DNA from 3 places in the Alkalihalobacillus phoenicis genome. Region 3 is predicted to be linked to each of the others. Evidence: riboswitches for the same ligand, from Rfam matches in the RefSeq annotation. Region 3 holds a riboswitch; each other region holds the start of a gene.
What was found. A riboswitch is a leader RNA that binds a small molecule or an ion and turns the genes downstream of it on or off. The one in region 3 is predicted to bind lysine.
Positions count from the first base shown of each region.

Region 1 (5,294 bases), 1.1 Mb from region 3:
TACTTTTTTTGTATTTTCCATAGATGATTTGTCTTCTGTATTTTGGTGCAAACACGATGTGATACTTACAATTCCATGTTGTGTGTGCTAAACTATTCATGTCCTTCACAGGGCATACCTCCTTCTTTGGTGCGATGAAGCGGTCGGGAAACCAACTTTATCCTACCATGAAGTGAGGTTTTTTTTTAATACCACGCTTGAAGCTTTTTAGAACCCCCGGCATAGCCAGGGGTTTTCGAAACCACTAAATAAAACAACCACAATTTGGTACGATGACCATTGTGGTTGTTTTATGTCCATTAAAAGCTTTTCCCCCTCTTTCTACTAAAAAAGAACCAACCCAAATAATCTACCGCTTATCATCGGGTGGTCCTTTTTTATTTATCTAAACAACTCTTGCATTTCGGCAACCATTCCTTTAAAAGAGCGAAATGGCCAGCCAGCTTGTTCCCCATTTTCAAATGCTTCCATTCGATTAATAATCGAACGTTTTGACGTAATCAACACTTCCTTATCCATTGAATCCGCTTCGGTTGCTTCACGGATACTACGAATTAACTTATCATTATTCGCTTCACTTGATTCAATTCCAATTAACATTTGCTCAGCTGTTTCAATAATATGCACATCTTCTACTGTTTCTAACGATAAAATGGACGATTTTAAATGTTCGGTTGAATCTAATCCCATTTGTTGAATGCCTGTGCCTGGTTTTCTCTCTAATAAATAGCTTTGATCGGGTGCGTACAATTTTTTAATTAGACCTGGACGATTATTCATTAGCCCATTCCAATTTGTCCCTTTTTCAGTTATTCCTATATTACGCTTATACCCTAATGAGCCTGTTTGATAAGGTACCTTGTCCTTTGTTAATCCTAAGACGGTATCATCGGGAACAAGCATATCTGTAATCGGACCTTCATGACTTCGCATTTCATTAGTGCCAAGACCGCTAAATGTAAGATCGGGGTCGCTTTTAGCTCCAAGCGGTCGTTGTTGTTCCAACACACAACCTGTTAGCACAATGAGTAATAATATTGACATCATCAAGATAGTTGCCCTCAATTTATCCCTCCTCTCTACCTTTATTTTGCTCCAATTATCTATAAATCAGTGAGGTAAATTAAGGCTATAAAAGCACCGGGCATTGTCGAATCACTTCTAATTTTAGCAATTAATGACTTTTTTTTTAGAAAGTCTTTCTTTTCAATTTTTATCGCTTATAATAATGTTTGTGTTAATTATTCATAAATGTATTTATATTTTTTTCAAAATTATAAAAAGAATGATTACACATAAAAATTAAATGGAGTGGAAATGAATGATTAAGTTAAAAATTGAGTCAAAGCGAAATCAAATGTTACGTTTAGCCGAAAAGTACGGATTCACTTCAGATGAAACCGTACGATGTAGCCAGGAATTAGACGAGCTACTGAACACTCTCCAAATTCCAATTATTAGAAATAAAATTTAAATTTTTATGATTTGAATCATAAAAGTGAAATGAAATCATTGCAATGAGTAAAATCTTTTGATAAGGTAGAGTCACTATAGTGAATAATCTTTACTTCATCAGTTGAAGTGAGGCTAGAGGAGCAAACTCCATCAGTAAGTATGTGTAGAAGGTTGAGCTTTGATGAAGCATACTAAAAGGGGATTTTGCCGAAGCTAAATAAGAATCTCATCTTTTATTTAGCTGGGACTGTATTAAATAAATACAGGACTGTCATATAGCACGAGGCTATATGGAGGGCTATCTCACGCATTGGAATGATTGTGTACACACAGTATTGCCATGCAGCAATGAGGATCCTTCATTGTTGTTTTTTTTGTGTTCAATCGGAGATAATAGATATAGCCCATTTTATTGATAATAATGGAATTGAGGGTGAGTAAAATGAATTTAGGACGAGTTATTACCGCAATGGTGACCCCGTTTAACGAAGAAAACAAAGTAGATGTAAATAAAACAAAAGATTTAATTGAGCATTTAATTAGTAATGGCACAGATGCCGTTGTTGTAGGTGGAACGACCGGAGAATCTCCAACCTTAACATACCAAGAGAAATTACACTTATTTGAAACCGTTGTTCAAGCTGTTAATGGTCGCATTCCTGTTATCGCCGGAACTGGCTCTAATTCAACCGCAGCATCTGTTGAGTTAACCTTGCAAGCAGAAAAATTAGGTGTAGATGCGATTATGCTTGTTGCTCCATATTATAATAAACCTTCTCAAGAAGGCCTTTATCAACATTTTAAAACGATTGCTGAAGCAACAAACTTGCCAATCATGCTATATAATATTCCTGGTCGTAGCAGTGTGAATATTAGCGTAGAAACAACACTTCGCTTAGCAGTACTACCTAATGTCATCGCAACGAAAGAAGCCAGTGGTGATTTAGACGCAATGACAACGATTATTGCAAGTGCACCAGATGGCTTTGCTCTTTATAGTGGTGATGATAGTTTAACTTTACCTGTATTAGCCATTGGTGGTACTGGTGTAGTATCCGTTTCCTCTCATATTATTGGCAATGAAATGCAACAAATGATCCAAAATTTCTTTGCTGGACAAGTACAAGTTTCAGCGATACAGCATAGAGAGCTGTTGCCAATCATGAAAGCCCTATTTGCTGCACCAAACCCAACCCCGGTTAAAGCAGCACTTAATATGAATGGTGTACAAGTTGGCTCTGTCAGACTGCCTCTAGTGCCGTTAACAGAAACCGAATTCAATGAACTAAAAGTTCAGCTCAGCCCTTCATTAAGCTTTTTTGTTAGTTAATAAAAACGAAACAAAAAAAGCATTCCAAACTCCTCTAAATTCAAAAAAGGGCTGTTCCAAAGCTCAGAAAAAGCCGATGGATTTTACTCGTTGTAAAATCCATCGGCTTTGATTATTTTGAATGGTCATTTTCATGACTTTTAGGAAAGCCCGATTTTTTTAATATTAAGCCTATCTATCCTAATGTGTAAAAAGGACTGTACTTATTAAGTCCAATAATTGACTTTATCGCACAGCCCTACTCCCTATTCATAAAAAAACCTTATTAGAAGTGATATTCCTTTTTTAAATCCTTTAATTTTTCCATACTTTTTAAATTAAAATCAGTCTCTTCACTTTTAAGCTTCTCATATAACTGATTCCATGCAAGGCTTAGTGATTCTTTATACTCTAAAACCTCTCCATCAAAGCTTTTTAAAGAAGAAAGCGGCATCCATGCTTTCTCATACTGAGCTAACGCCTTTCTTTCATGAAAAAAAACACCTTCTGTTTGCTTCGGGTGATGTAAATCCCCTTGTTGTGGATGTTTTTTGACAGCAACCACTTTCACAAGTGCTTTATTTTCTGCCTCTTTCACTTGTAAACATTCGCCTATATAAACGCCTGTTTTATATACAGCCTGCACAATTTGTGCTTCCATAATAAGCTCCCCTCTCTGTGTATAGAGTCCCTGAATTTAGCCAATTTCGTATCCCCCTACCAACTACACACGAAGTGACTGAAAAGTCTCATTTTCACCTTTAACCGGAAAAAACTTTAACAATTAGGTGATTTATTAATGATCAATAATAGTTCAGCTGGTTTTTTAATGACCAAAACGGAGCCAGTGGAATACCCGGAGACTTCCTATTCACCCGCGGAACGCGTATGGTATGCAGCTGGCGGAGTAAACGAAATCATCCATACTTCTGTTACACTAGCCTGCCTTTTTCAGTTACTTCCCAATGGAATCACCAGAGTCTCCTGCGGGATAAGTAAAACAGTATGTAGCTTGCCCCGATTTATTTATAAACCTGGAACTAATAGTGTAAATAAATTCCACATAAATTCAGAAATAGGCACTAAATTCTCTTCAGCATACCCTTTTAAACTTTCTGAACCACTAAAGAAATCAATAATAATAAAAGTGAAAGTCACCAATACAACAAATATTGTTGATGCTAATATGATTGCTAATAATGCGATATAAGCCATCACTAATCGAAATACCCACTTTAACCAAGTAGGAACTTCCTTTATCTTTTTTAATAATTCCACTTAGGCTCCCCCTTACGTTCAAAACTCACTATGTTTCTATCGTACCAAAAAAGCCCTAAATAATGTGAAAAAATAAATGAAGATCAAGTGAATATTCGATCAAATACCTCTATTTGGATAATCCAATTTTTTCCAAAATCCCGTCGATCGGTACACCATCGGGAGTTGATATGTCACTAAAATCAAACATTCTTAAATCAATCTTTCCATTACTCGATACGCTAACTGGTTGCTTGTCCTCTTCTTGTTTAGACGGATCGACGACATTTGTTTCAACTTCTAACTGCTCTTCTTCTGTATCATCTAATTGAGCAATTTCCAACGTTAATTCTTTATCGATTGGGGCTGAGATTTTTTGCTCATGATTGCTAAATTGTATGAATGCTATAGTCCAAACCGCAATAAAAATGAAACTAGTCACACTGATGAACCATATTTGACGTTTTTTCACAGATTGAACCTCCTTTTTTATTACTCATCACTCTTATAGGTCTATACTACCACACACTATCCATGTAGTCAGTAAGTCTTATTAACTGAAAACAGGTTCTATCTAGTCAAATAGAAGGGTTTCATTCAAAAATAAAGCTTTATTTAAGCAAAAAAACCACAACAATGGTCTTATGAACCTAATTGCTGTAGCCTTTTAAAGTTAAGCCATCCATTTTGGCGGCATATTTTTTCCCCAATATACATCCCCTAAATTATGATGACCTTCATGACCATCTAAGAATGTATGATAATGAAAATTAAACCAATGCCCTTTTTTCGGTGGTTGATCTCTTCGAACGTGAAAACGTAATATATCTTCTCCACTTTCTTCATTATATAAGTGAAAAATCTTTTCACCTGAACCATTCGTTGGTTTGGATGATAACTTTACTTGTTTCCACTCATTTTCCGTTAATTGATTAGTCGTCTCGACAACGACTTCTGACAGTTTTGGTAAAATCTCTTCTTGAAACGGTTTTTCAATTTGCTTGGATATTGTTTCACCAAATTTAAGCATGCTCATATCATAAGCAAATTGCAAAAGATAATTAGTATAAACTTCGGCAGATGAAACATCTCGATGTATGTATTTATCCGTACTTGAAGGAAGAACGGCATGGAACAGAGCATATTCACTTTCATCTACTTTATAAATATTAGCTTTTTCATATACTGATTTTGACAAACGTAATGGCTCTTCGGCATAAACCTCTCGATAATCGGTTCCAGGCGTAACAAGACCAATCGACAGAAGCGCTGT
Region 1 is NZ_CP154853.1:1,622,103-1,627,396, reverse strand. It holds gene tnpA (IS200/IS605 family transposase) at 1-100, opposite strand, end outside; gene AA0017_RS07740 (YhcN/YlaJ family sporulation lipoprotein) at 382-1,065, opposite strand; gene AA0017_RS07735 (aspartyl-phosphate phosphatase Spo0E family protein) at 1,322-1,474, shown strand; lysine riboswitch at 1,581-1,764, shown strand; gene dapA (4-hydroxy-tetrahydrodipicolinate synthase) at 1,898-2,785, shown strand; gene kapB (sporulation phosphorelay system protein KapB) at 3,051-3,425, opposite strand; gene AA0017_RS07720 (hypothetical protein) at 3,791-4,042, opposite strand; gene AA0017_RS07715 (hypothetical protein) at 4,152-4,493, opposite strand; gene AA0017_RS07710 (YpjP family protein) at 4,695-5,294, opposite strand, start outside.
Region 1: it holds a riboswitch for lysine, as region 3 does, so the genes downstream of both, dapA (4-hydroxy-tetrahydrodipicolinate synthase) here and AA0017_RS02565 (aspartate kinase) in region 3, are expected to answer to the same signal.

Region 2 (5,294 bases), 360 kb from region 3:
TAACCCACCTTGAGTAGCATATAAAATCGAAATTAGGGCAGATAGCCCACCGCCTATAATAACGGCTTTTGTACGAGTTATTTTAAACTTATCTTGTAAAGCTGAGACATACGTTTCGATAATTGATATCAACGACGTCAATCCAGCCATCACTAATGAACCAAAAAATAAAGCTCCAAATAATCCATTTAAACCTGGAAAACTGTTAATAATCTCTGGAAATACCATAAACGCTAAAGCAATTCCTCCTGCAGCGACTTCATCAACTGACGTTCCTTGCTGAGTTGCCATAAAGCCAATAATGGCGAAAACTCCAATACCAGCTAATATCTCAAAACTCGAATTTGAAAATCCTGTGATAAAAGCATTATTATTTAAATCTGATTTACGAGGTAAATAACTGGAATAAGTAATCATAATAGCAAAGCCAATCGATAAGCTGAAGAAAATTTGGCCATAAGCCGCTACCCAAACCGCTGGATTCATTATTTCTCCCCAATTCGGTTTAAAGAACGCATCTAACCCAACCATAGCTCCATCCAAAGTTACAGCACGAATAACAAGGATTAAGAACATTACAACCAAAAGAGGGATAAAAATACGATTTGCAAATTCAATGCCTTTCTTTACCCCTTTAAATAACACGCCTAACGCGATAACCCACACGATTAGTAATGGGAAAAAAATAGTAGGAACAAAACTACCTAATTGACCAGGATCAACAATCTGTAAAAAATCATTTAATAAAAAATCAGTAGGATTTGATCCCCATGTTTGTCTAAATGAAAAATAAGTATAAGAAATAGCCCAAGCAATAATAACCGCATAAAACGTAGAAATAACGAATGAAATGGCTACTTGCCACCAACCAATCCATTCTGCCTTTTTATTTAACCTAGCATACGATAAAGGTGCTGACCCCCGATATTTCTGTCCAATTGTAAATTCCATAATTAATAAAGGAATCCCTGCTGTTAATAGTGCAAACAAATAAGGAATTAAAAAGGCGCCGCCCCCATTTTCATATGCTACATATGGAAATCTCCAAATATTACCTAGTCCTACTGCCGAACCAATTGCCGCTAGTACAAAACCAGCCCTTGTCCCCCACTGTTCTCTACCTTCCATCTTTTCAAACTCCTCTCCCTCTTTACGAAAAGATATTTTAAAATACAGTCCTATCTTTTCAAAATTATCTGAAAATTATATCAAGTACTAGCTTTTCTTTTTTGTCGCAACGAACTCAATGTCATTTTATTTTATATTTTCAGATTAATCAATATCTTATTATAATAACTGAGTCGAATTTTGTCAAAAACTTTTTTTACCAAAAGAAGCCCTAGCCGAATGGCATGATTTTTTCGTGTCGACCGCGTTACTCCTCTTTAAAAATATACCATCTCCGTCCATATATCCGCTCCACCACATCCCTCTCTTCTCTCTATCACGATTCCAAAGCCGGAGCCCACAAACTAAAAACAGCCAATGAAAAGTTTCAAAACTTCTCATCAGCTGATTTTAACCTGTTTTTCTTAGACTACTTCATTTACGCTTTTTTTAAACTTGTATTTAATTGCTTAATTACAAATACTGTAATTACAAAAATGACAACTACTAACAATAATGATAACCACATATTTCCTGTAACTCCTAAGATAATAAAGCCTACAAAGGCAATCACCGCTGAAACAATCGCATAGGGAAGCTGTGTAATAACATGGTCAATATGATGACTTCCTGCACCTGCTGATGACAAAATCGTCGTATCAGAAATAGGTGAGGTATGATCACCGAAAATAGCTCCCGCTAGTACGGCTGCAAGCATTGGTAACATTAAAGTCACATCAACTGCAGCTGCCATATCACCAGCAATTGGTAAGAGTAAACCAAAAGTTCCCCAAGAAGTACCTGTCGATAAAGCTGTAAAACCAGCAATTAAGAAGATAATCGCAGGTAATAGCATTGGAGGAATAGTACCATCCACTAACTCAGCTAAAAATCCACCTGTTCCAATTTCACTAATGATCTCAATAACAGTCCAAGCAAGAATTAAAATATAAATTGCAGGAAGCATTGACTTAATCCCAGCCCATAGAGTTTGGAACATGTCTGGGTTATCAGGTTTGACCAAATTCGTAATAAGAGCAAATACAAGACCAATCACTCCACCAATCACTAATGAACCAGCAATATCAGCCTCACCAAAAATAGCAATTAAAGATGCAGATTGTGCCTCTCCGTACCCAGTGAATACCATAGCAGTAACTGTACCTACAACTAAACCGAATATAGGTAAAATTAAATCATAAACTTTCCCGTGACTATGGCTTTCAACTTCTCCATCTGTTCCAGGAAGATCACCTGATTTTGGATCCGTTAATTGTCCCGTTGTTATCGCGAGTTCCTCGTGTCTTCTCATTGGACCAAAATCAATTTTAAATAAAACGACAGCGATCATAAAAGCAATCGCAATGAGGGCATAATAGTTCATTGGAATAATTAACATAAACGCTTCAAACGCTTGATACTGTGATAATCCATGTGCCGTTAAAATTCCACCAATTATCGAAATAATATAAGCACCCCAGCTCGAAATAGGAGCAATTACACACATTGGTGCCGCTGTTGAATCGACTAAATAAGCTAGCTTCGCACGTGATACTCGGTGCTTATCCGAAATGGGACGACTAATATTTCCCACTGTTAAGCTATTAAAATAATCATCGATAAAAATAATAAAACCTAAAAAGATCGTAAACAATTGAGCACCGACACGGGTTTTTATCCGTTTCATTGCCCACTCTGCAAAGGCAAGGCTACCACCAGATTTGGTAATTAAAGCAGCCATCATTCCTAATAGGAGCAAAAATAAAATAATATAAAATTCCCAATCATTGATGCCACCATCAACATAAAAAATTCCGGTAAAAATACCAACGACTTGCATCAAACCGTCGATAGGATTAAAGCCATTTAACATTAAGGCTCCGACTACAATACTAACTCCAAGTGAAATTAATACCTTCCTTGTTAACAGCACAAGCACAAGGGCTAACACAGGTGGTATTAATGAATACCATGTACCTACAACTTCCAAGATACATCCTCCTCTACTCCGCTCTCTTTTTAAAGAGCTTATCTTTTTTGTGTGCTGAAGAAGAATTATCCCAATAAAAAAAGGCCCTAATGGAAACCCATTATGCCTTTTGATCGCAAGGTTATCCCCATCTTCAGTAGTAGTTCTCCACAGTCTTTCAACCGTGACAGTCCTGCATTTATTTAATACAGTCCCAGCATATAGAAACATGACTTTTTCTATAAACTTCGGCGAACTTGCCTTTCTCCTTTACTCAACGTTGTCATCCTCATAAAGGGTACTATTCGTATTCGCGCCTCTACCTCACCGTGTTGATGAGGTAATACTATTTATATTATCGTAACATATTATATCGAACTATTTCTTTATAATCAATGGTTATTTTAGTCAAAAAGTGCTAGCTTCCTTTATAAATAAAAATCAGCTTCTCACTTTTTTTGATAGGTTAAAAAGGTATGTGGATATTTATTTTCTGGATCAACCGAACCTTCCTTTTGGAAAATGAGCTCCCAATTCTCCCACTCCCATTTCGGAAAAAATGTATCTCCAGCAAACGACTCATTAATTTTCGTCATATATATTTTCTCAACCTCTCCACGGAACAAATCATAAAGTCCTGCTCCACCAATGACAAAGGTCTCGTTTTCTCCCGCAATCGCCTTTAAAACAGCTTCTTTTGAATGAACAACTTCACAGCCTGGAGCTTGATACGCTTCGTCTGTCGTTAATACGATATTGCGACGTTTCGGCAACGCACGACCAAGCGATTCATATGTCTTTCTCCCCATAACAACCGTTGAACCTGATGTCACCTTTTTAAAATATTGCAGATCATTTGGCAAATGCCAAGGCATATCATTGTCTTTTCCTATGACACCGTCTTCTGCCATCGCAAAAATATAGGAAATCATACAGACACCTCACCTTTAATATGTGGATGTGGCTCATAATCGACAAGTTCAAAATCATCAATCGTAAAATCAAAAATCGATTTAACATCTGGATTAATTTTCATTGTTGGAAGGTTACGTGGCTCTCTCGTTAGTTGTAGTTCGACTTGCTCATAATGATTCGAATAAATATGGGCATCACCAAAAGTATGAACAAATTCACCTGGCTCTAAGTCAGTCACTTGAGCAATCATCATTGTCAAAAGGGCATAGGAAGCAATATTAAAAGGAACACCTAAGAAGATATCCGCACTTCTTTGATACAATTGACAAGAAAGCTTACCATCATTTACATAAAATTGGAATAAACAATGACAAGGTGCTAAAGCCATATCATCAATCTCCGCGACATTCCAAGCATTTACGATTAGACGACGGGAATCCGGGTTCGTTTTGATTTGTTCAATCAACTCGCTAATTTGATCAATCGTTTTGCCATTAGCCCCTTGCCATGAACGCCACTGTTTTCCGTAAACCGGACCAAGATCTCCATTTTGATCGGCCCACTCATTCCAAATTCGTACTTTATTCTCTGTTAAATAAGCAATATTTGTATCCCCTTTTAAAAACCATAACAGCTCATGAATAATGGAGCGTAAATGTAATTTTTTCGTCGTTACTACCGGAAACCCATCGGCCAAATTAAAACGCATTTGATAACCAAACACACTTTTAGTTCCTGTGCCTGTTCGGTCACTTTTTTCTGTTCCGTTCTCAAGTACATGTTGGCATAAAGATAAATATTGTTGCAATTTGCTCATCTCCTACTATATAACTTAACTACTTTGCTCTTCAAAAGCATCGGTTCCAATAATCGTGATATTTAGATGTTTCATTAAATCAATAAAATAAGGCTCTTCTAGTTTTATCCCATCCTCATATAGAACTTTAATGATCGGATGAGTACTCATTTCACGATTTTGTTGAAACACAACCCCTTTTCGATTATCACTTAAGGTAACCATTAAACCGATTGGATACACAGCAATCGTTTTACGAAAAGCTGTAACTAAACTTAAATCAAATAAGGTCGACGCACCAGAATATAATAGCTCTAATGCCTCATGAGGGAGCATTGGCTTTTTTCGATACACTCGATTTGTCGTGACAGCATCAAACACATCGGCAATCGCAATAATTTTCGCATAAGGGTGTATCTCATCTTCTTTCAGTCCCTGCGGATAACCTGTCCCATTTAACCGTTCATGATGTTGGTGAGCACATTTTGCTACTTGAAGGGGAATATG
Region 2 is NZ_CP154853.1:208,398-213,691, reverse strand. It holds gene AA0017_RS00925 (sodium-dependent transporter) at 1-1,128, opposite strand, end outside; gene AA0017_RS00920 (Na+/H+ antiporter NhaC family protein) at 1,547-3,097, opposite strand; lysine riboswitch at 3,230-3,406, opposite strand; gene AA0017_RS00915 (dihydrofolate reductase) at 3,526-4,008, opposite strand; gene AA0017_RS00910 (thymidylate synthase) at 4,005-4,799, opposite strand; gene AA0017_RS00905 (HD-GYP domain-containing protein) at 4,824-5,294, opposite strand, start outside.
Region 2: it holds a riboswitch for lysine, as region 3 does, so the genes downstream of both, AA0017_RS00920 (Na+/H+ antiporter NhaC family protein) here and AA0017_RS02565 (aspartate kinase) in region 3, are expected to answer to the same signal.

Region 3 (5,294 bases):
AGAGTGTCTCCACGATGCCTTCCTTTTTAACTATTCGACCAAATAATTTTAAAAAACGACATCAACCATTGAAGAAAAATAGGTGTACGAACATTGTTGATTTAAAAGTGGATATAAAAGAACTCCGAACCGTTGTGAAAGAGGCGGCACAAAAGATGAGCGGACAAGTAGATTTAAGTGCAGCGAAAATTGTCGTTGCGGGCGGAAGAGGGGTAAAAAGTGCAGAAGGCTTTGCCCCTTTAAAAGAACTCGCTACCCTTTTAGGAGGGGCAGTCGGAGCTTCTCGTGCCGCTTGTGATGCTGGTTATTGCGATTATGGGTTACAAATTGGTCAAACAGGAAAGGTCGTGACACCAACGATATATTTTGCCGTTGGAATTTCTGGAGCGATTCAACATTTAGCTGGCATGTCACAGTCTAAAACAATCGTTGCCATCAATAAAGACCCTGATGCCCCCATTTTTGAAATAGCTGATTATGGAATCGTTGGAGATTTGTTTGAAGTCGTGCCTTTATTAACAAAAGCATTTAAAGAGATATTAACCCGGTAGCTTACGTAAAAGGTAACATGATTTGTGGATAGAAAGGTTAAAATAAAAAAGTAAGCATCTCATTCGCCACACGCTAATTGTTAGTGTTATAATCATCATGTAAAAAGAATTTGTTTTGAATGAAGGAGGCTATATAAAATGGCTATTGTTAATGTAACGGATCAAACGTTTGCAAATGAAACGAGTGATGGTGTCGTTTTAGTGGATTTCTGGGCACCTTGGTGTGGACCTTGTAAAATGATTGCACCAGTACTTGAAGAATTAGATGCTGAAATTGGCGATACAGCAAAAATTGTGAAATTAGATGTAGATGAAAACCAACAAACAGCTGGTAAATACAGCGTCATGAGCATCCCAACTTTACTTGTATTTAAAAACGGTGAAGTGGTTGACCAAACAGTTGGTTTCCAACCTAAAGAAGCTCTAGCAGAATTAATCAACAAGCACCTATAATTAAAAGGTGTTGTTAGCCCCGCATTTTTTGATGTGGGGCTTTTTGCTATTTTTAAGTTCAATTGCCCCTTTCTCAAATCAAAGCAAATCCTTGAAATACATGGTAAACTTAAAGGAATAGTCATTAGAAAGTGGGAGAAGGATATGAGCCAATTAAAAGAGAAGCTAGCAATTTTACCTGATCAGCCTGGCTGTTATCTGATGAAAGACGAGCAAGGCACGATCATTTATGTTGGTAAAGCAAAAGTGCTCAAAAATCGAGTTCGATCTTATTTTACTGGTTCGCATGATGGGAAAACACAGCGGCTTGTTAGTGAGATTACTGATTTTGAATATATCGTGACCTCATCAAATATTGAGGCCCTGATTTTAGAATTAAACTTAATTAAAAAGCATGATCCTAAATACAACGTTATGCTAAAGGATGATAAATCTTATCCCTATTTAAAAATTACAAATGAGGAGCATCCCCGTCTTATTACGACGAGGCAGGTCAAAAAGGATGGGGGGAAATATTTTGGTCCTTATCCTAATGCAGGAGCTGCTAATGAAACAAAAAAAATGCTTGATCGTTTGTACCCGTTGAGAAAATGTCGGACGCTACCTGATAAAGTCTGCCTTTATTTTCATATTGGTCAGTGTTTGGCACCTTGTGTATACGATGTACCAAAAGAAACAAACCAAGAGCTCGTCCAAAATATTACAAAATTTCTTCGCTCTGGTCATGATGAAGTGAAACAACAAATTACTGAAAAAATGATGCAGGCTTCAGAGGAATTAAATTTTGAACGGGCGAAGGAGTTACGGGATACGCTTGCTTATATGGAAACCGTAATGGAGAAACAAAAAATGACGATCAATGACCGCGTTGATCGCGATGTGTTTGGCTTTTCCTATGATAAAGGTTGGATGTGTGTTCAAGTTTTCTTCGTACGTCAAGGGAAGTTGATTGAGCGAGATGTCTCGATTTTTCCATTTTATAAAGACGCACAAGAGGATATTCTGACATTCATTGCTCAGTTTTATAGCAAAAAAGAGCATATTAAACCAAAGGAAATTCTTGTCCCCGATATTATTGATGCAGAGCTTTTAGAGACTTTTTTAGAAGTGAGAGTGAGTGTACCGAAAAAAGGAAAAAAGAAAGACTTGCTTGAATTAGCGAGTGAAAATGCAAGAGTTTCTTTAAAAGACAAGTTTGCTTTAATTGAGCGTGATGAGGAACGTACAGTCAAAGCGGTGGAGCGTTTAGGACAAGCGTTACAAATTAAACCGCCCTATCGAATTGAAGCCTTTGATAACTCAAATATTCAAGGAACCGATCCTGTTTCAGCTATGATCTCATTTATTGATGGGAAACCGAGTCGGAAAGATTATCGTAAATATAAAATTAAGACCGTTGTTGGGCCAGATGATTATGCCTCCATGCGTGAAGTGGTGAGGAGAAGGTATTTACGCTTGCTACGTGAAAAGCTTCCGTTTCCGGATTTGATTGTTATTGATGGAGGGCGAGGTCATATTGCAGCCGCTCAAGATGTATTGGAAAATGAACTTAATTTGAATATTCCTGTATGTGGGCTTGCGAAGGATGAAAAGCATCGTACGTCCCAATTGTTAATCGGCGATCCTCCGACAATTGTGCCATTAAAAAGAGACAGTCATGAATTTTACCTTTTACAACGTATTCAAGATGAGGTTCACCGTTTTGCTTTAAGTTTTCATCGGCAAACGCGTTCAAAATCATTTTTCCAATCAGTGCTAGATGATATTCCTGGGGTTGGTGAGAAACGAAAAAATAAACTTTTAAAACATTTTGGGTCCCTAAAGAAAATGAAAGAAGCAACAGTGGAGGAGTTAGCGTTAGGTGGAATTCCACAAGTTGTCGCAGAAAGTATTTATCAAGCTTTACATGAAAAAGAAGATTCAAAAGAAAGCTAAATTTTTACCTTGCTAAAGCAATAGAAATTTGCTAAAATTTTAACTAATTAAATAAGCCATACTTCTTTATTAAGGAGTGATGGTAGAGGCGCGAAAACCAATAGTAGAGTTTCAGAGGATAATGAGGTCTGAGGAAGGAACTTAAAAGGGGAATTCGCCGAAGTGTAAAAGGAACTCATTTTCTTTTATGCTGGACTTATGCTTAAGAGACATAAGGCTGTCACATAACTACACCCAAGGTTATGTGGAGAACTATCTCACGTGGATAAAGGGAGCAGTGTGGTACGGCTATGTATGACAAGCAACGTGAAGGTATTTTCCTTTAGGTTGCTTTTTTTATTGTCCGTCCAACAAAGCCTTTTTCGTGTGAAAAGAGAGAGGATGAATGAATTTGGCAAGAATCGTACAAAAATATGGAGGCACATCCGTTGGAACCGTAGAGAGAATTCAACATGTTGCCAAAAGAATTGAGCAAGTCCAAAGAAAAGGGGAAGAACTTGTTGTCGTTGTATCGGCAATGGGAAAATCAACCGATCAACTTTTACAATTAGCAAATGAGTTAACAGATAATCCAAGCAAACGAGAAATGGATATGTTGTTATCGACAGGGGAGCAAGTAACGATCTCCTTGTTGACGATGGCGTTACAGCAAAGAGGGATAGAGGCAACATCGTTTACTGGATGGCAAGCTGGAATTCAAACAGATAGCCATCATGGAAATGCTCAAATTGCTCATATTGACACAGCGAGAATGGAAACCGAATTAAGGCTAGGGAAAGTGGTCATTGTGGCTGGCTTCCAAGGCTTCACCCAAGATGCTCAGATTACAACCCTTGGGAGAGGTGGCTCGGATACGACCGCTGTGGCCCTAGCTGCTGCATTAGAGGCTGAACGATGTGAAATTTATACGGATGTAACAGGGGTTTATACAACGGATCCACGTTATGTGAAGACGGCTCGGAAGCTTCATTCGATTTCTTATGATGAAATGTTGGAAATGGCTCAACTTGGGGCGGGAGTTTTACATCCAAGAGCGGTTGAATTTGCAAAAAATTATGATGTTCCTTTAATGGTAGCTTCAAGTATGGTGGAAGAAGAAGGAACTTTGATTGAGGAGGAAGTATCGGTGGAAAAAGGATTGATTGTTAGAGGGATTGCGTTTGAAAATGATGTAACCAAAGTAACGGTAGCGGGGTTACCGAATGAAATGAATACATTAGCTAAGCTATTTAGCACGTTATCAAAACATTTTATTAATGTTGATATTATTGTTCAAAATGAAACGGATGCCGAGCATGTGACGATTTCCTTTACGGTCACTCAATCCACATTAAAAGATACTTTAGTCGCGTTAGAAAAGGCTCAAAATGAATTAAAGTATGAGAATGTTCAGTATGAAACAGGATTGGCGAAAGTTTCGATTGTCGGCTCAGGTATGGTATCTAATCCTGGAGTAGCCGCTCAAATGTTTGATGTGTTAGCAGAAGAAGGAATTGCTATAAAAATGGTAAGTACGTCAGAAATCAAAGTATCAACCGTTGTTTCAGAAGATGATATGGTTCTAGCTGTTGAAGTATTACATGAAGCATTTAAATTAGCAGAAGAATTAGTTGAGCCGGCTATATAAAAAAGAATGACCACTGAATGAGAACGTTCGTCCTCACAGTGGTCTGTTTTGTAATAACATTAATCGAGCTCGCTGCGATCGTATTTATCAGAATGGATTTGGAAGGTCACTTGTTTTCGTTTCTTTTCATATGTGGCTTCCGTTATTTGTTGTTGCATTTGTTCAATTTGTTGGGCTAAAAAGCCTGCTTCAAGCTGATAGCAACGAGCATCTTTTTTACCCATCCAATGACCGTGTAATTCCAATGTTTTCGCTTGGGCCTTATTTTTTTGAATTTCCAATGTGCCCCAACCTGCGTTTTCAAAAAAATGAATGATTTCATCTATAGTATGTAAGACATGTTTTCGTGCTAATGACTTTCCGCCCCAATAGAGAATTTGATCATGCTCCGTCCCTAAGAGTTCGTGCAGCAAGTCATTTCTGATTAAATCGTAATCAAATAAAGTTGATTCATTTGTTGATTCTTGTTCCATCAAACCACCCTCTCCGTTTCTTATTATACATAGAATCAGGAGAATTATCTCTAGATTGGATGACGTCAAATTATGTAAAATCTTCAATCAACGTGAAGGACGTAAATTAACTTTCAGCTAAGCGTTTTTGGACTAATAAAATTAGGTATTTCCTAACTTATTTAAGTAAGGTTTTAATATTGAAATAAAATTAAGAAAAGTATGATAATATACCGCGAAAATAATTACGGGTTAGGAGAAGTAAGGGGAGGATTA
Region 3 is NZ_CP154853.1:570,776-576,069, forward strand. It holds gene AA0017_RS02550 (electron transfer flavoprotein subunit alpha/FixB family protein) at 1-551, shown strand, start outside; gene trxA (thioredoxin) at 690-1,004, shown strand; gene uvrC (excinuclease ABC subunit UvrC) at 1,149-2,939, shown strand; lysine riboswitch at 3,015-3,202, shown strand; gene AA0017_RS02565 (aspartate kinase) at 3,331-4,566, shown strand; gene AA0017_RS02570 (DUF2507 domain-containing protein) at 4,626-5,039, opposite strand.